Regions from separate parts of the Butyrivibrio sp. VCB2001 genome, predicted to be linked through region 3. Evidence: riboswitches for the same ligand, from Rfam matches in the RefSeq annotation. Region 3 holds a riboswitch; each other region holds the start of a gene.
The links. A riboswitch is a leader RNA that binds a small molecule or an ion and turns the genes downstream of it on or off. The one in region 3 is predicted to bind cyclic di-GMP.
Positions count from the first base shown of each region.

Region 1: it holds a riboswitch for cyclic di-GMP, as region 3 does, so the genes downstream of both, G589_RS0111970 (dynamin family protein) here and G589_RS21835 (Ada metal-binding domain-containing protein) in region 3, are expected to answer to the same signal.
Region 2: it holds a riboswitch for cyclic di-GMP, as region 3 does, so the genes downstream of both, G589_RS21115 (hypothetical protein) here and G589_RS21835 (Ada metal-binding domain-containing protein) in region 3, are expected to answer to the same signal.

Region 1 is NZ_AUIZ01000013.1:47,743-54,344, reverse strand. Features, by position in the region: gene G589_RS0111980 (dynamin family protein) at 1-1,149, opposite strand, end outside; gene G589_RS0111975 (dynamin family protein) at 1,151-3,382, opposite strand; gene G589_RS0111970 (dynamin family protein) at 3,389-5,065, opposite strand; cyclic di-GMP riboswitch class I at 5,131-5,207, opposite strand; gene G589_RS19835 (RtcB family protein) at 5,358-6,602, opposite strand, start outside.
Region 2 is NZ_AUIZ01000007.1:169,530-176,131, forward strand. Features, by position in the region: gene G589_RS0109565 (flagellar hook protein FlgE) at 1-1,609, shown strand, start outside; cyclic di-GMP riboswitch class I at 1,848-1,943, shown strand; gene G589_RS21115 (hypothetical protein) at 2,176-2,838, shown strand; gene lepB (signal peptidase I) at 2,831-3,409, shown strand; gene G589_RS0109580 (Spy0128 family protein) at 3,579-6,602, shown strand, end outside.
Region 3 is NZ_AUIZ01000002.1:178,725-185,326, forward strand. Features, by position in the region: gene G589_RS0103555 (zinc-ribbon domain-containing protein) at 1-1,479, shown strand, start outside; gene G589_RS21835 (Ada metal-binding domain-containing protein) at 1,564-2,043, opposite strand; cyclic di-GMP riboswitch class I at 2,104-2,180, opposite strand; gene G589_RS0103565 (hypothetical protein) at 2,337-3,506, opposite strand; tRNA gene G589_RS0103570 (tRNA-Trp) at 3,685-3,756, opposite strand; gene G589_RS0103575 (hypothetical protein) at 4,214-6,602, opposite strand, start outside.

The DNA.
Region 1 (6,602 bases), on a different contig from region 3:
TTTTATTTCCAAAATATTATCGGACCTATAGATAATATCGCATAACGCATTTCGTTCTTTAGTTTTGTGTTCAATTTTACTTTTCAATTCCGCTGAAATTCCATCTGAAATATCTTCAATTCTTGCTATAATGTCGTCCTTTTTTATGGGGTTGTTCAAAGCATACTCAAAAAAGCCACTAATAACTCCTTTATCATGCCATTCCTGACCATTTCGTGAAGAATATGCAGTTACATCATATAAGTTAATGCCTGCGCCAATAGCACTGTTTTTTATTTCGTCCAAAATTGAAGCTATTTCATTTTCACTCTTTTTATCAGACTTATTAGCAACAATAAGAATTGGCGTCCTAACCCCGACTTTTAGAATGAAATCTATATCCGTCGTAACTAAGGTTCCGTTTTCTATATCTACAAGCCAAATCAAATAATCTACGCTTCTTAATTGTTCATAAGCTCGATTTTTATCAGACAGTTCTCGTTGTGTTCTTCCCTTTCCAATCTCATCTGCTTTGCTATATCCTGGAGTATCTAAAAAGGCTAACTCCTTGTATGGGAGATCAGGGTTTACAATTACAAGACTATCGATAAAGGAAGAAAAACCAATATGATATTCTTTGAAAAACTTGTGCGTTAAAGCTTGCATTTCTTCTATACTAAGTAGAACTTCATTATCATCTCTTGTAAATGCTTTTATTTCTTCATTCTCTCCATAAATCATATATGTTGGAATAGAAGTGGTCGGGTTTTGATCTTCCGGCAAGAATTCCTCTCCCGATTTCAGTAACGAATTAATAAACTTTGATTTTCCAGCACTAAACTTTCCTCCAATGCCTATCGTCGCCTTATTCCTTAATATAGTATATTTTTTTTGCTCCATGAGTTTATCGCTTAATTTTGCCAATTCGATCTGAATCTGGGCTTCGTTAGCCATTTGGATTTTCTTTAAAGAAGACAAAAAGGCATCATCTATCATATTATCCAATCTATCTATTCTACTTAATTGATAATATCTGCCTTTTTTAATTTCTAGCACTTTAGAAATCAGCTTTAACGCATTCTCTTTATTTGATAGTATTTTATTATCTTCATAGTCATTAACATCCCCATTAAGAACGTTTTCTACGACAACATCATCAAACAATCCCATTCTATAACTCCATGTCCTTTACTGCTGCTTTGTATTCTATTATCATGTTGCATAATGTTTCGTATTGCCTGATAGCATTCTCCTTATTATCAATTTGTGTTCTAAGTGTCTCAATATTATCTGTCAATAATCGAATTATATTATCCACGAAAGTAGCTGCTTGCTCTGACATCAAATTTTCAACTTTCTGTTGGCATTTATCAATTTCTTGCTTCACGCGTTCAGAAATTTTAGATAAAGCCTTATTTTCAAGAAGTTGTAATTCATGTATTGTCTCGTTTGTAACAGAAGCACCAGAAAATGCGTCTATAATAATAGGTTCAAATTCAGAGACCTCAATTTCAATTTGAGGAATCTGGATTTTTTTAATAACTATTTCTAATGGAATAAGTACATCGTTTTCGTTAAAGTCCTTATCCCCAAGTTCAAAAGCACCAATTACCGTTGTTTTAACTTCCTCTTTAAGAGTATTGATATTGATTATTTTCTCGAATTCACTATTTGACAGTTCTTTACATCTGCTAATATATTGTCGAAGGTTAGTAATGACATCAGATATATTTGCGTGATAAGTTGTAATCTCTTGTGTATATCTTCCTTTCATGACTCCCAAAAAACCATAACTATATGTGCCTTCCTCAGTATGTACTTTTGTTTCTACATCAAAGCCAATATAATTATCAATTTCTTTTTCTATTGACACTTTTAACCCAGTTAAAAACTTTTCTGCGTCAACAGCGCTTCTTTCAAAAATATTCTTTATTTCCCTTCTCATAGTATTTAGTTTTGTCTGCAAGGCCTTTAGTTTTTTCTCCAACTGATCTTTGTCGTAATTCCTCAAATCCTCCTGGTTCTGTAATGCTTGAATATTTATATCTTCCAAAATTTTTAGCAATGCATTTTTCCCATTAGCAACAATGTTTGCATTCTTCTGTTCAATTATTGCCTGTTTATCATCTTTTATTCTCTTTAATTTGTTTTGTTTTATTTCCAATATCCCAGATAACGATAAAAGAGTGCTCTCATCATCAACAAAATCAGAGAATTGCTCTCTAAGTCTATTTACTATATGTGCCTCGAGCTCAGAATAACCCTGTTTTGTTTTCTTCTTTACAGCACAAGAAAACAAAACAGAAGAAACAAAACATGGTGGTAATGATTCCTTAATTTTAATAACAGTCTCATTTCTATATCCCCCATTTATACATCTATTAATATTATTTTCTGCTTGCTCTCTATAGATTCTTGCTGATGATTTTGCCGCCATTCGATAATCTGTTGACTTATTATCATCTAAAATCCCCGAGTCAAATTTGCTTCCGACAATTATGATGTTCTCCACTCCTTCGTTCGGTAAAGTCTCACACATGAACGAAATGTCATCTTGTGTCAGGAACTCTCCACAATAACTCAGCAAGAAAACAACATCACAATCTCGTAGAAATGTTTTTGTCTTTTCACTTCTACTTACAATTGGGTCATTTAATCCAGGCGTATCAACTATTTCTATATCCTTAAGCACTTCATTATTCATTTCCAATTCAACATGCTTCACAATAGGAGTGTATTTTCCATCTACTCCAATATAATCCTGAAGCTCCTGTTGCATATTTCTTATTTCAATTGTAGGCTCTTTGCCTAAAAGTTCATTGATGCCTATTTTTTTACTCTCAGCCATTACTACAAGTTCTTTGCATGCTTTTTGCTTTAACGGAATACGTTTATCAAATGATATCTTCATCTCCTCTTTTGTTTTCGGAGGTTGATAATTATAGAATCCAACATTTTCCATGCTATTCATTTGCAGCCGAGCTTGCTGTTCTTCATGCTTTTTACAATAATCCACATACATTGCTTCAAATGATTCATCATATTCATGAGACAACATTTTTATTTTTTCCCATTCGTTTTCACTGTAAAAAACAATTTTCGCAGATTGAGTCTCTGAATATGTAATCTTTGTCAGTGCTGCTGTCATTGGCGTACTTGCTTTAGGCAATATGTCCTCTCCATCAAAAAGCAACGCATTAAGAAAAGATGATTTCCCAGCCTTTACCTCACCAACTATTCCTATTTTTAGCAGCCGTCCCTTCCGCCTTGATTCCTCTATTTGCGAAGCTATACCTGTTATTCTATCTTCAAATTCATAATAATAATCTTGAGTGTAAAACCCCTTAAACTCCCTTAGTCCTGATAACAATCTCTCTGATAATTCACTATTCATTTCACCCATGGTAACCTACTTTCGTAACGCAGCAATATCAGCATCTATTTCAGCGACAAATGATTCATAATCTGCTATCGATTCTTCTTTTCTCTTTTTTGCAATTTCAAGCGCTTCATTCTCTATTTCCAATATCTCTTCTATATTAGAGCTAATACTCTCAATCATTGCATCCTCAACATCGGATAGAGAGCTATCTAACTCTACACGAATCTTGGCAATAACCTGAGGGATAATCTTTTTTTGAATTGCATCAACAAGCTGCTGTTCTTCAGTATTCCCGGTTAATGTTCCCAAGAATTTTAGTATATCCGGCAAAAATACAATAATTAATTCAAGTGGTGGAGCTACGACCTCTGTGGTGATAGCCAACAATGATGTTATTGTTTTGTAGGCAGCTTTAACCTTACGCCTGGTCTCGTCATCTCCTACGCTTGAATCTATATTTGTACACAGCAAATTTTGAGCCTCATTAAGAGATACTATCTTGTTGTATACATTATTAACGATTTCCGCAATCTCTTCTGAATTCTTAACATTTTCAAGCGAGCTATAATTTAGATGCTTAATAAAATCATCGCAGGCTACTGCAGAATATCCCTCTACTTCAGTTATCAGTATGGGACGAATTATTTCAATTATTCTCTGTTGAAATAATTCTACCCCTCCTTTATATGCATCTGCCAAAATAGGAGCATTTACCATAAGTTGACTATGCATCTTACTAAGAATTTTCTCTTTTACCTCATTGTGGAGCTTAATACTTAGCCTTTTTTTCTGTGACGCTATTTGCTCAAGAAGTTTCTCTTTTGCATATTCTCTATTACGAATCTCTTCATCTATCTCATATGTGTCACATTTTTGTTTTTCCTTCAAAAGACGTAGCGAAGCTAATAAAGAATCCAATAATGTCTGTAGCCTCGCAGTAACATATTGTTCATACATTTTACGTGAATCAAAACTTTGTATTACTGATTTGATTTGACTCGTCACTTCAGGATCATGAATTGACGTACAAACGACATTGAATTCAACTCCGCAGAACCCAAGTAGCAATTCCTCAATGTGATTTTTAATGTCTTGAACTTCTTGTGGTGTTTTTTTATCACACTTATTAATTATTACCGAAATATTTGTGCTATACCTCATAGCCTCATTCAAAAAGTCTAAAGCACTATCTGAAATTGTCCCTTTTTCACAATCTATAACCAGAATGAATGCTGTTCCCCTGTCGATGTACTGCATAAGCGCTTTATTATGCGCTTCGATTCCAGAATCAAATCCTGGAGTATCAACAATAACATATTCATTCTGTGTCCTTATGTTTTCGCTATTGATATAGTATTTTATGTTTCTGGTCTTTGAGACATCTACGCTATCCGGCGACGAAATCTCCTCTACTGTGCCATCAATATTATTGGCAAGTATTTTTTCATCTACAGAATAATATAGTTCGGTAGCAACATTTGTTTCTGGTCCTTGATTCTCTACAAGTACATCCTTTCCAATAAACTTGTTTAGTAACGCTGATTTTCCAGCACTATATCCTCCAATCAGAAGAATATGCGCTTTATAATTTTCATTAATTTTTTCAAATTGCTTAAGACCAGTTACAATGTCGTCAAAACCATATTTTTCTGCCACCATCAACGCTAATTTTGCTTTATTTGCATTTGTTTGCCTATCAAGCATATTTCTTCCTCCTAATCTCCATTGTCAACCAAAAAAGCACCGCCATTCCTGACGATGCAAAATTCTTTAACAACTGGCTACCATGTTAAAGGCCCTAATAGTTTTACGTCACAGTCTTTCGGCTGCTTTGCCAAGAATTCCTATAAAATAATATTAGTGAGACGGACAAAATGTGTCAATGTTAACAAGCCTGCAAATCCGCATCTTTACAGTAAAAACACTCTTTTTTAATGAGGTGTTTATAAATTGTTGCGCTCGCTTTTTTAAATCAATTTGAACGCATTAGCAAACATTACTCGTCATTAGAACTTTCGTTTTCACTTTCCTTCTCAATCTGTCTTGTAGTCTTCTTGACTGTAGTACTGTTAGCCTTGAAGTTATATACCGGCTTTATGATCTTCACAATATCAGCTGTAGGCTCAATATTATCAACTATATCTCCCATTCCCTTATAAGCAAATGGACTCTCGTCCAGCGTTGAATGATTAACGCATGTAGTGTAGATTCCAGCATCACTCATAGCCTTCTCGAACTCTTCTACTGTGAATCTATTGAAAGCCTCTGTCCTAGAGAACCTTCTTCCAGCACCATGAGGAGCTGACTGATTCCAATCATCATTGCCCTTTCCGACACAAATCAGAGAGCCATCTCTCATATTGATGGGAATAATGAGCCTTTCATCCTTCTTCGCTGAAACAGCGCCCTTTCTTACTATGTTACTATCATGATCAATATAGTTATGAACTGTAGTGAACTCTCCAAGAGGCTTGAATCCATAGTTATCAATGATCATCCTAGCAATCATGTGCCTGTTCTCATCAGCAAATTCCTGGCAAATCTTCATATCATATAAATAGTCCTGACTGTACTTTCCATGCAAGAAGCATAGGTCAAGCGGAAGATCCGGAGTGGTCTGTCTAAAGTTACGGTGAAGTTCCTTGATCACTTCCTGAATTTCTGATCTTCTACCTGCAGCCTTATACTCTCTCTTAATCCTGTCCTCTTCATCCCAAAGTGCTTCCTTGCCAGTGTGGAGGCCAACCGCCATCTTCTGATAGATCTCGCAGACTCTTGTTCCCAGCATTCTGCTTCCGGTATGGATTACAAGGTAATGGTTTCCATCATCATCCCTGTCAATCTCGATGAAATGATTTCCACCGCCAAGTGAGCCAATAGCTCTTTCCATCTTCTTAGTGTCCTGAAGCTCACGGTAGCACTTCATCTCCTGAAGCTTGGGAAATCTCATAAGACGTCCTTCATTAACTTCTCTTCCGGAAGGAACATATTGCCTTATAACCTTATCAAGCCTGTCAAAGTCGATGGCTTCCTTGCCAAGTTCTACTGTCAACATTCCGCAGCCAATATCAACTCCTACCACATTGGGAATGATCTTGTCTCCCAAATCAGCTGTAAAACCAATGACACAACTCTTTCCGGCATGGCAGTCAGGCATGATTCTTACCTTTGAATCACGGAATGGTTCCTGATCCAGTAAGTCTCTTATCTGCTCAACACAAACATCTTCGCAGTTATCTGT
Region 2 (6,602 bases), on a different contig from region 3:
AGGAGCAGGCCAGAGAGTTGCAGCTACCAATATAGCTCAGGTTGGTCTTGGATCAAAGCTCGGTTCTGTATATACAAATATTGCAGCACAGGGTTCAGCCATCACAACCAACAATGTAATGGATCTGATGATCACAGGACCATCATTCTTTATCATCAGCCCTGACAGCCAGATCCTCAACTACGGCAGAGACGGTTCATTCTCAATCGATGCTGAGGGTGATCTTGTAACCCAGAACAACGGATACTACGTAATGGGTGTAATGGGAGATGGCGGAGTTGCTGACGGAGCGACTGTAAGCAAATTAAGGCTCATCGACAGGCAGGCTGTTACTGAAGTGGATGCAGATGGAAACATTACAACCAGAATGGCAGATATTATGCCGGGAAGCGCAACGTCCGAGGCATACTTTAAGGGGAATTTCGACGAGTTCGATCCTTCTCTTGAAGAGGGTAAAATTCAGAGCCTTGAGGTATATGGAAATGATGGACAAACATATACACTGAAGTTTCGTGTAACAGATAATGCTGATACAGATAATAGTACGTACAAACTTACGATAGATCAGATACTTGATAGTAATGGTAATAAAGTAGAGAATACAAGTAAGGATAACTCGGTATTATTAACGTACAACAAAAATGATGGAAAGCTTCAAGGGGTTTCTGCATCGAGTATCAATTATGTTGTAGGTGAAAATGAATTACATTATGGTGAAGAGGGAAATTTCGAGTCTGTCTATTTTGGAATAAGTGGAAACATAGGTGATTCGACATTTGATAAGACTGTTCCAGGTATGGATGGAAAAGATTATACTCTGCACTTTTCTATCAAGTATGACAGCTATGAAAAGAGTAATCCTGAGGATCGCATAATTTATAGTTTTACGTTAGAGGAAATTACAGATGAGAATGGTAACAAATATCCTATTGATCCATTAGTAGATTATGGAATTTATGGTGCTGAGACTGGAAACTTTTCTTCCGGTGGACATGGTGAAGGTGGACTTATATATTACGAAATAGATAATCCACATATTAGGTTGTTTTATAGTTTGTTAGAAACCACATTGGGTGTCTCCAATGAAACAAGTAAAGACCACACATTTACATTCGCAGGTGATGCAGCTAAGATTGGACCGTTGCATATAGACTTTTCTAATACAACGAATTATGGAAGTGAGATGAATAATCATTCATCAACAATCTATGCATACAAGGGTGATACCAAGGGCTTAAATAAGGGGTATGCTAATGGAGAGCTCACAGGTCTTTCCTTCGGAACCGACGGATCAGTTTACGGAACTTACTCAAACGGACAGACCATCAAGAAGGCTCAGATAGCAGTAGCTGAGTTCTCAAATGCCATGGGTCTTGAGAAGGTCGGAGATAATCTCTACCAGGCATCTCTTAACTCAGGTGCAGCCATGATCCAGGATATCACCAAGGACGGTGGCTACATGAACAGCGGAGTACTGGAGGGAAGTAACATTGATCTAGCAAAAGAGTTCACTGACATGATCACAACACAGCGTGGATTCCAGGCAAACAGCAGAGTTATCACAACTTCTGACGAGATGCTTCAGATACTTAAAGGACTAAAACGATAAAACGATAAAAGGTCAACGAGCGGAAACCAAAATTAATTTTAATTTTTTTGTAATTTTAAATCACAGAGCCGGAGCATCTTCCGGCTCTTTTATTTTGGAAACTGTGAAAATTCTGTGAAAAAACTTATTGTCAAAATATAAATTATGTTATATATTGAATTCACGCGATAAGGGGAAACGTGATTAGAAGTTATTGTGTGTAGGGTAGTTCTATTTTCTTGAGTTAAGTTTTATCTTAGCAGAATAAAGGCAAAGCCATCGTGAGATGGTGACGCAAAGCTAAAGGGTCTTGACACGTTTAATTAAAAATGTGAGAAGACAGCCAGTTGCTGGTGCTGGATTAAACGGCACCATAGAAAATGACCATGGCTGTTTAGGGGTAAACAGTTGGTCTATTTTTTTGGGATTTTAGTACTAGTAATTGTTCTACGTACGATTGGACTATTTTGCGTATGCCTTATTTTTGTGCAAATTTTGCAATTCGAGGTATCATGCGGATTAGTCCGGACATGATACCTTTTTTGTGCAGAGCACAAAGAGTAAATATCAAGATCTGGAAGGCCAAGATGGCAGAAGTTAATCTTAAGAAACTTAGCAGAGCAGATCTCCTTGAGATGATGATCAACTTCTCGGAGGAAGCAGAGGCAGCTAAGAGACACGAACAGGAATACAAGGAAGAACTCGAGCGTGAGAAGCTCGCAATGCAACAGCAGATGGCCGAAGAAAGAGCCGCACTGTTAAAGAGCTTCGATGAAGAAAAAGCGGAGATGAGAGCCAAATTTAATGAACAGAAGGCTCAGATGCAGGAGAAGTTCGACAAAGATATTGCAGGACTCAAGGCCAGACTTCAAAGAGAAAAAAATGAGCTTCAACTTCAGGTTGATGATTCATTGACCAAAATAGAAAAATCCGGAAACCTCGCTGAGGCTTCGCTTTTGATCGGTGGAATACTGGAGTCGGCGCAGAAGGCAGCAGACACCTATGTCAAAGCACTACAAGATAAAGCCAAAGCGGAATATATGGACTTCCAGAAGGATCTTGCAGCTGCAAGGTCGCAACTGGTTCTGGTACAGACTGATGAGAAACCTATAGAGGAGCCTAAGGAGGAAAAGCCTAAGGCAAAAGCTACTAAGGCCAAGACAACAACTAAGGCCAAGACAACTACTAAGGCTAAGGTGGCTACAAGGACACGCAAGAAGAAGGAAGAAACAAGCAAAGCTGATGAGTGATACACAGAGCCTTAAGCCCTCGGTTGATGAGCTGAGAAAAGAGCTTAAGAGGGAGAACAACAAAAAAGAATATCGAAGGGTTCTTCGAAACACTCTGATCGTTGTTGTAACGGTCGCAGCTCTGGCAGTTCTGGTTTCAAGTTTCTTTGTAACGGTACTTAAAGTTACCGGAGATTCGATGACACCGACACTTGATACCGGAGAGATAGTAATAGCGCAGAACCAAAGCTCTTTTGAACCCGGTGATCTACTGGCGTTCTACTATAACAACAAGGTACTGGTCAAAAGAGTTTTAGGATCCCCGGGAGACTGGATCAACATTGATGCTGACGGAGTGGTATCAGTCAACGGAGTTGAGCTTACTGAGGAATATGTTTCAGACAGAAGCCTGGAACCAACGGATATCGAGTTTCCTTATCAGGTTCCGGAAAACAGGTATTTCGTTCTGGGAGATCACCGAAGCGCATCCATCGATTCAAGATCGAGTGTTGTAGGATGTGTGACCAAGGAACAGCTTATTGGAAAGATCATTTACAGAGTTTATCCGTTTGGGAGCTTCGGAGGACTGTAATTTTCAGTATTTTTTTTTGCGACCTTTTTCCGAAAACGATTTCGAAAGTCTTAAGTGAAGATATTTTTTGTATATTGCAGTACGTTTTATGATTACTCTTGGGGAGTTTATATAAAGTTTATAAAGTTTAAGTAAAGTTTAGGGTTTTAGAAGGTAGGAGCTTAAGTAAATGCGCAAGATAGATGAGAATCGCGCCAAAAACTACATAAAGAAACACGAGAGATACGAGAAGTGGCTTGTATTCGCTCTTTGTGTTTCTCTTCTGACAGGTACGGCAACGCTCTATGGGCTTAACAAACCTGCAACAGCCATGACAGAGGAAGCGCTGGATCAGGTGGGCATTGTTATTCCGACTGCTGATGCAGAATTTGAGCAGGAGCTCATCGAACTGACTCAGGAAAACAAAGAAATCAAGGCTGAGGAAGAAAAGAGTGGGGATGCTGAGGCAGAAACTGTAGAGGAGAATGCTTCAGAAGAGAAGGTTTCAGAGGATGCAGACGGGGATGCAGAAGCAAAAGAGCCTGACGAGGAGTTAGAGGAGCAGGAAGAAGCAGAGGAAGAGCTTAAGGAAGAGGAAGAAGTTCAGGCCGATGCTAAGTCAGTAAAGCTCACAGTAAGGTTCGTTGACATGGACGGAGCTGAAATAAAGGAAGAGGCTGAGCTTAACGCAGCAAAAGAGCTTGAGTTTGGCGAGGGCTTTGAAGAGCTTGTTGACGGATACTTCTATAACGGAGCTTTCTTCGGGGATAAAGAGATTGCGAAGATAACTCCTGTGTTTGAAGAGAAAGAAGACGAAGATACTGCAGAAGTAACAGTTGCAGGACTTGATATAGAAGCTAAGGACGGCGAGGTGATCACAGTTAATGAGGATGCAGAGATTACCTACAGATACCTCAAAGCCTGCGAAGATACAGAGTTTGCATACTCTGACAACAAAGTAAATGTAAAGATAGTTACAACAAGAAGCAGCGTGTTCCCTGAGGGCATCGAGCTCAAGGTCAACGAGGTAACACCTGAAACTTCAAACTATAACTACGATGCATATATGGAAGCACTCAATGAGAATGCAGACTCCATCGCAAGCAATGCAGGACAGAAAGCAGCAACTCAGTACACCGAGAACAACACTCTTCTGTATGACATAGCATTTATCTATGAGGGAAAAGAGATCCAGCCTAAGGAAGGATCGGTTGTTGTAACCATGGAGTTCATGGAGCAGCAGCTCACATCTGACTTATCAGCTCAGAGCGAATCAGATGTTGCAGTTGTGCACCTTCCAATCAGGGAAGAGGTAAAAGAGACAGCTGAGATTGCTACAACTGAGGAAGCAACAGATATTACCTCAGGCGATATAAAGGTTGAGACTTTAGCAGATGCTACTGCTGAGGTTGGCGGAACTGAGAAGGTTGAGTTCACATCGGATAGCTTCTCCGTGTTTGCGGTTGTTTCTTATCAGAAGCATGAGGCCGGAACGGATACATTTGAAACTGTTCTTGGAGACGCCATCAACTTTGGTATTGTTACAAATTCAATTACAGTTAAAGAGTCTGAGACAAACTTTGCTGCTGTTACTGTTGAAGCTACGGCACAATTTGGTAATGACCTTACAAACCCTGTTGAGCAGACCTTTATCGCTTCAAAAGTAAACGGGGAATTCCAGGTAAAGGGTGAAGATGCTTACTTCATAGTCCCTAAAGAGTATACAAGCCAAATCACTCATGCTAATGAGACAGGTGGCGATCACATAAAGTTTGATACTGCATATACTCAGCTTGAGCTTGAGGAAGTAGTAAAAGACATGATGCAGTACGTCAAGGATGCATCCAAGGACCTTGCTGCAAGGCCGCAGAATGCATGGTTTGCTCCAAGAAATCCAGGTGATAAATACTATCTGGATATATCCGGTCAAGATCCGGGAACCTATTATGTGACGATAAACGATGAGGATATGAAGGGCATTTCTCAGGCTGAATGGCTCAATATTACCAAGAGAGATGACCAGACCATTGTATTTAATGTTACAGCTGCAGGAAACATCAACTTATTCAAGTTCAATGTTAATGGTGTTGGAACTGATAAAGATGAAATGCTCAAGCAAGCTAATAATGCTTCCAAGACAGTTATATGGAACTTTATTAATTCAAAGAGTGTAACAACCTCCGGATCTGTTGTGGGAGTATTCATCTCGGGGCAGGATAATGCAAAGTTTTTGAATGACGGTACATCCGCAGGATGGGTGGTTTTCCCTGAGGTTGAGATAGGTTCCGGTGAGTGGCATAACACTTATGACCAGATCAAGCAGATAAGCGGAGCTGCTCAGTTCCAGGCTTATAAGACGATTGACCACAAGGATGCCACTGCATCAGGATTCAAGTTTGCTCTGTATAAGAAGGAAACAGACGGAAGCTGGACACATGTAGAGACAGTAGAGAATGATTCAGCTTCACCCAAAAACATTTTCTTCGATTCAGTGACATTTGGTGGAAACAAAGATAAGACAGAGCCAAATTACCAATATGTTTCTGCAAGTGATGTCGGAGCTAGTCAGGACTTCACGTTTATGATTGCTGAGACCAATGGTGCTACTGATGCTAACGGAAATGCTTATTACCCTGATGAGACCCGTTATTATGCTAAGGTTACAGTTACTCTTCAGTATATGAATGAGACAAGCAAAAAGGGCATTTACTACAGAGTAAGCACACCGACTTATTACACTGATGAGGAATGCACTAAAAAGATTGATGGAAATATCCCAACCTTTAACAACACAACTGTTAAGGGGCATGTAGGAATACTTCTTAAGAAGTACCTTAATAATGCAGATCCGGGAGAGCTTAAGTTTAGCTTTACAGTCAGAGCTCTTACCAGTGATGGTTATAACTTTAAGACTCTTACAGAGTATCTGGTAAATGATGGGGACAGAATTTCATATGCATTCAATTTTGGATCGGATATTGTTTACAACGGATGTATATATCTTGTAATAACAGAGAATAATATTGATAATACCGGCTCAGGCGTGATTCTGACTAAGGATACGGGATACATTATTGCAAGGGTTAATAATCCGGGCAAGAGTAATCAGAGTGTAGATTACTTTAAATATAGTGCTGATAATCCGAACGTTGATGGAATAAATCGGAATATTGGTAATGAAAGCTTAAACAATCATGGTATTCCATGGCTTGCC
Region 3 (6,602 bases):
GTATCTAATACAGGGAAAAAGGACTTGGCCTCTGTCTATCCTGATTTGGTGCAATTTTGGCATCCCACCAAGAATACTCACGCTACTCCCGAAACAACGCCCTATGGATCAGGAAAGAGAATATGGTGGATTTGTAAGAACGGTCACGAGTATCAAATGGCAGTTTACAACATGACAAAAGGAAAAGGTTGCCCCATTTGTTCAAGAAGAAGACGAACATCTTTCCCTGAGCAAGCTTTTTACTACTATTTAAAACAGGTTTTTCCCGATGCAATCAACAGTTATAAAGGCGACTTTTCTAGGGGAATGGAACTCGATATTTACATACCATCCCAAAGAACAGGGATAGAATATGATGGAAAGATATATCACAGAAGTCACCAAAACTTACTCCGTGATGCAAAAAAGTACCAACTTTGCAAAGAGAAAGGAATACAATTAATTAGGATAATCGATATTGAAAATGATTCTCCAATTATCAGATACGACCATGCAATTAAGCTACTGAATCAGTCCGATATGGTATTGGAAAACACAATATGTGAGTTGCTTTATCACTTAGGAAAACTTAGCGAGGTAAATGTCAATATTACACGAGACAAATTCAAAATTCTAGAGTATTTAGGGGCATTAGACAAGTCTCTTGAATCAGAATTTCCTGAAATAGCATCTGAGTTTAGCAGAACCAAAAACGGTAATCTAAGAGCATCTTTTTTTCATCCCGGTTCAAACGAAAAAGTGTGGTGGACATGTTCCAAATGCGGGCATGAATGGAAAGCTGCAATTAGTGATCGAACCGGTGAGGATAAAAACGGGTGTCCAGTTTGCTCTAAGCAGATTTGTGGAGCCAAGCATCATGATTATGTATTAAAAAGCAAAGGTTCATTCGCTGATAATCATCCTGAATTATTGGAAAAATGGAATTATAAAAAGAACACTGTACTACCAACAGAAGTAGTGTCGGGAAGTTCTCAAAAAATATGGTGGACATGTGAAAAAGGACATGAATGGGCATCATCTATCGGCCATGTATCAGAGCGAGGCTGTAACTGTCCATTCTGCACAAACAAGAGAGTTCTTGCTGGATATAACGACTTAGCATCAACTAATCCAGATTTGGTTAGTGAATGGGACTTTAAAAAGAATGGCGATCTAACACCTACTAATGTTAGCGCTGGAAGCAGCAAAAAGGCCTGGTGGATATGCCGTACATGTGGAAATAGTTGGCAATCAGTCATCCACACCAGAAACAAAGGTGTAGGTTGCCCTAAATGCGCAGAAGAAAAGAAAGTCGAAAGAGTCAAGAATTATGCAAAACTAAATTCAAAGCCAATCGTCTGTATTGAAACAGGCGATGTTTTTAATTCTATTTCCGAGGCAGCTAGAGCATATAATCTCAACATCGGTTCATTAGCACAATGCGCCAAAGGTAAAGCAGAAAGATGTGGCGGATATCATTGGAAATATGTTAACCCATAGTAAATCCGGAGAGTATATACCTCTCCGGATTAAAATTATTCAGAGCATTGAAAATGCCATGCTTATCTTAATGAAAACTCACCATTATGGCTTGCACTTTTTACACGGAACATATCCCTGATTAACAACATCATCTCTATCACAAGTAAATTCAACATAGTTTTCTTGACTTATCTGTGAAGCACTATAGCAAGAAGACTTATGGAATTTCTTTGTATTTGCATTACCTACATATGTGACTTCTGACTGTACAGCAGCACTGTTTGTAGTAATCTGACTTGCATTTTTAGTAACAGTTTCAGCCGCACTACTAGCATCCAGAACTGGAGGTTTACATTTTGAACAAGCTCTGTAGCCTCTGTCGATAGCACTCTGAAGCGTAGTTTCTATTTTGCTCTTTTTCAAACTACTACATCCTAAAGAATGATAGCATTCACCAGTCTTAGTAATGTATACTACAGCATCTCCGCTCGCAGCATAAGTAACTTTTGCCGGAACGCATATATTTACAAGAATTGCAAATGAAGCAATTATGGCTATAAGTCTTCTATTCATATTTTTCATGACTACACCTCTTTCATTTTAATAAAAAAGCACTGCCCTGCCAGCAATGCCCATAAACAATTTTGCAACTGGCTAACTTTGATAAAGTCCCTATAGTTTTGTGTCGCCGAATCACTTCGGTTTTACCCTGTACAAATATTCAAATAACTGCTTATCATTTTAGTTACATAAATTATACCTAACCCACCGTCTAAAGCAATAAACAGCATATAAATAATTTATAAATCCCCCTCACTGCAAATCATTTAGCATTATGGGGCAGCGTAAGAACTGCCCCATAATACATTTTGCCATCAACTATCAAAAGTCTTAGTAGTAATCTCTGTTGCTTCTTGTGCACTTAAATCATCAATATTGGATATTGCAGTTAATGTGTAGTCATCTTTTTGAAATGCTATAGAAAAATATTGTATTCCTAAATTCAATTCCTTTACCTGAGTTCCTAGATCAACGGCTATACTTTGTAAATCAGCATTTTCAAATGTATCCGAAACCAGTGTAAGATTACACTCCATTTGACCTTCCATACCAGCAACATCGACCATATACATATCACTGTTTTTATACTCATCTGGAATTATTGAATCTACTTGCTTTTTAATAGGCTCAATCACAGATTCATCAGCCATTGTAATCTGAACAGTTAATGTTCCATCATCATTCACCGTATATATTGTTGATCCCGCATCATCACCGATTGCATAAGTACCATCAGTTTCTTTCGTCATAGCAATATCTTTCTGAATAAATCCCGTTCCACCAGTATATACTCCTTTATCAGCCACATCGTCGTAAACGATAACATGGAAATTTGAATCGCTATGTTTCATCACATAATTTGTATACCAATCTGAAAGTGCTTCTTCAGTACAGTCAGTTTTATTTGCATGACAAAGTGTCATAGTGCCAATTTTATTATTACCACTACCACTCATAAGATCGACAACGTCTGCATTATCGTATATATGCGCTTCTTTAGGCTCTTCTATCTGAGTATTGGTAGTTGTAGTTTGCGTATTTGTAGTATTATTATTGTTTACTGAGCCTAAAACAAATATCAATATCCAAAATGCTGCAGTGACAGCTATTTTAATTTTAATATCCCAAGTATTCTTTTTTCTCCATATCAGTACCATTACTGGTGCCGGGAAGAAGAATATCCAACCAAGAACCCACCATATCATGTTGTTTTTCTTAGGGGCAGCATCGCTTTCATTTGGATACCATGTGTAACCACAGTCTTTGCAATATCCAACTGTAATATGAACTATTCGCTTAGAATTCTTTCCTCGTATTTCTCCTTGGTTTTCTCTTTTGAATTCTATGTTTGTACTACCACATTTAGGACAACCTCTCTTGTTAAGCTGCTCTTGTTCTTTCAGCATATCCGCAGAAATAGTAGCACCACAGTATTCACAGGTCTTACTTGTACCAATCTCAGCTCCACAACTTGGACACTTCATAGCATATATCCTCCTAAAATTATGATTACTTTTATTATATCCCATAAAGAATAATATAGCGTATAGATTGCATAAACAGTAGTTTGAAGTGTTGTGTTGAAATATGAAAATATGCTTTTATACTTGAAGACAAAGAAAGAGCCTGAAAACCATTTGTTTTCAGGCTCTTCATATTTAGCAGGGGAAGCAGGATTCGAACCCGCATGAACGGTTTTGGAGACCGTGATACTAGCCATTGTATGATTCCCCTATTCCGTATCAGCGCATGAGCGCGTCAACGAAAATTAGTATAGCATGCCATGTCATGTTTGTAAATAAGAAAAATGCATTAAATAATTAGCAGATTTACGCACATAAAACCCAATATTCCACTCGAATTTAGATTGTACACAAGATGTTTACATGTCCCGGAGGCCTTTACCCCCTCTTTTGCCACAAATTCTGCTCAAAATTTAGATTGTGCGCAAGTCTTTTACATGTCCCGGAGGCCTTTGCCCCCTCTCCTGCCACAAAATCTGTCTAAAATTTAGATTGTACGCAAGCCATTTACATGTCCCAGAGGCCTTTACCCCCTCTCCTGCCACAAAATTTGCCTAAAACCAAGCTTCTGTGCAAGACATTTGCATGTCCCGGAGGCTTATTCCCCTCTTCTGCCACAAATTCTGCTTGGAGTCTAGAGATCACTGCATCACAGCCTTGTTCCCCTATCAAAGACTCTTAACACTGTCTGTCTTGAAGATGAACTTAACGCTGCTGTTCTCCTCTTCGCTTGATCCGCCGAAGCTATTGTAATTGCTGCCGGCTTCCTGGATTGCGCTCATTCTGTCAGCGAAATCTGAAAGGTCACCGTCGAATGCTTCGTAAAGTCTCTTGATTCCTTCTTCATCAAGCTTGATCACGCCATCGAGAAGCTGCTGCATACCGTCCTCAAGTGTAACAACACCGTCATCGAGCTGCTTAGCGCCGTCATTAAGCTCTTTTGCACCGTCATTGAGGTCGCCTGCGCCTTTTAAAAGCTCCTTGGCTCCACTGTCAAGCTGACCTGCGCCATCCTTGAGTTCTGCAGTTCCATCGCTAAGCTTGTTTGCTCCTTCAGCAAGCTTGTTTGCACCATCGTTAAGTTCACCGTTCTTTGAAACAAGAGTACCTGTTCCTGCTGCAAGCTTATCAGCACCTGCGCCGATCTCCTTAAGTCCTCCATCGAGCTGAGCAACTCCGCCGTATACCTGGTTAGCACCATCTGCAAGAGCTTTAGTTCCATCCATAAGTTCTACGGCCTTTGAGTCAATTGTTGTCATGATGCCTGCAAGTTCCTCAGGATTAAGACCGATATTTCCAAGACTTGCAAGTGTCTCATCAATTGCCTTAATTGCAGCATCTGTAGCACCTACAAGCTGCTCATACTGTGAAACTGCTCCAACGCCAGCCTTAAGGGTAACAACACCATCTCTGTACTGCCTAGCTGCATCATAGTATAACTGCATTCCATCTGCTGCTGCCTTAGCCTTAGCTCCGTACTCCTCAGCCGCTGCCTGTGCTGTCTTAGCAGCCTGTACTGCCTGCTGAAGCTGTCCCTGGAGCTCAGCGATAAGTGCTTCGTACTCAGCTGCGCTCTTTTCACCGTCTGACTCCGAAGCAAGAGATGTTGTAACTACTGTATCATCACCTACAGGTTCTACATTTGTAAGATCAAGAGTTGTTGTTGCAGGTGTGTCAGCCTTAGGTGCCTCTTCCTCAACAATGGTAACAGGCTCTGTTACAACCGGCTCTGTTACCTCAGGCTCTTTGTCATCCTCAGTAATTGTCTCTGTCTCAACTTCCTGTACAAGTTCATCGAAGTTATCCGGTGTATCTACACTGCCTGTTTCAGTAGTCTCAGTAGTATTTGTAGTATCTGTGCTTGCCCCTGTCTGAGCAGCATTTCCACCCTGGCTAGCCTGTCCTGCCTGAGCTGCCTGTGCTGCCTGTGCTGCTGCAGCTGCAGCTTCTTTCGGAGTAGGAAGATATGGTGTATCCTCAGCAGCTGCTGCCAGAGTATCCTGTGCGCCTTTTACAAGCTTTATAGCATCTGCTTTAGATACCTCATGGCCTGCCATCAGAGCCATCATCTCAGCAACGTCTGAGTCCCAGTCCGTTCCAGTTGCAAGGAAGTTCTGTGTCTTAACAAGCTTAGCTCTCTTTGCTGTAAGAGCTGTAACATTAGCATTCATTGCCTGTGTAAGTCCGTTGATCTTGGTCTTATAAGCAGGAAGAAGCTGTCCAATACCGCCTACCTTTTCATTCATCTTTGTAGCGCCTTCTGCAAGCTGCCCTGCACCGGCCTTAAGTGCCTCTGATCCCTGTTTTGCTGTATTAACACCCTTTGAAAGAGCTACAGCACCGTCATTAACCTGTGAAACACCGTTTGTATAAGCAGAGATACCATCTCTGAGTGTAGCTGTTCCGCTGGCAAGTGTACCTGCTCCGTCGCGAAGTGTAACTGTTCCGCTATAGAGCTTACCTGTGCCGTCAGAAAGAGTTCCTGCTCCGTCGTAGAGCTTGCCTGTTCCATCATAGAGCTGTGTTGTTCCATCATAGAGCTTGCCTGTTCCATCCTTAAGCTCTACTGCGCCGTCCATAAGAGCCTGTGCGCCGTCAACCAGCTTGTTTCCACCGTCATTAAGGTCTCCCATATCGCTCTTTAAATCAGCGATCTTATCAGAACCTGTAATATCAGTGAGGCCGAAATCCGAGAGAATATCTGAGCTTGCCATAGTGATGGTCATACCAAGCTCGAAATCTGATGTATCTGCTGTGATTTCAAAAGAGTTTGAGAGCTTCTCTTTTATCTCATCGGCATCATCAAGCTTGTCCCACTTATCATCAGAGATATCAAGGCTCTCCTTAAGTCCGGGAAGTGCGACACCCATAACAACGTAGTTACCGCCTTCTGATATAACCTTACCGTTTGAGATCTCCACATTTGTAAACTTATCGGCATCCAGCATCATACCGGATACCATGGCAAAGGGTGTGTAAACCTCAATGTCTTTTCCGTCAACATTTACCGTCTGTCTGGCGTTGTTCTCATACTCGAAACGGATTGTTACTCTTCCG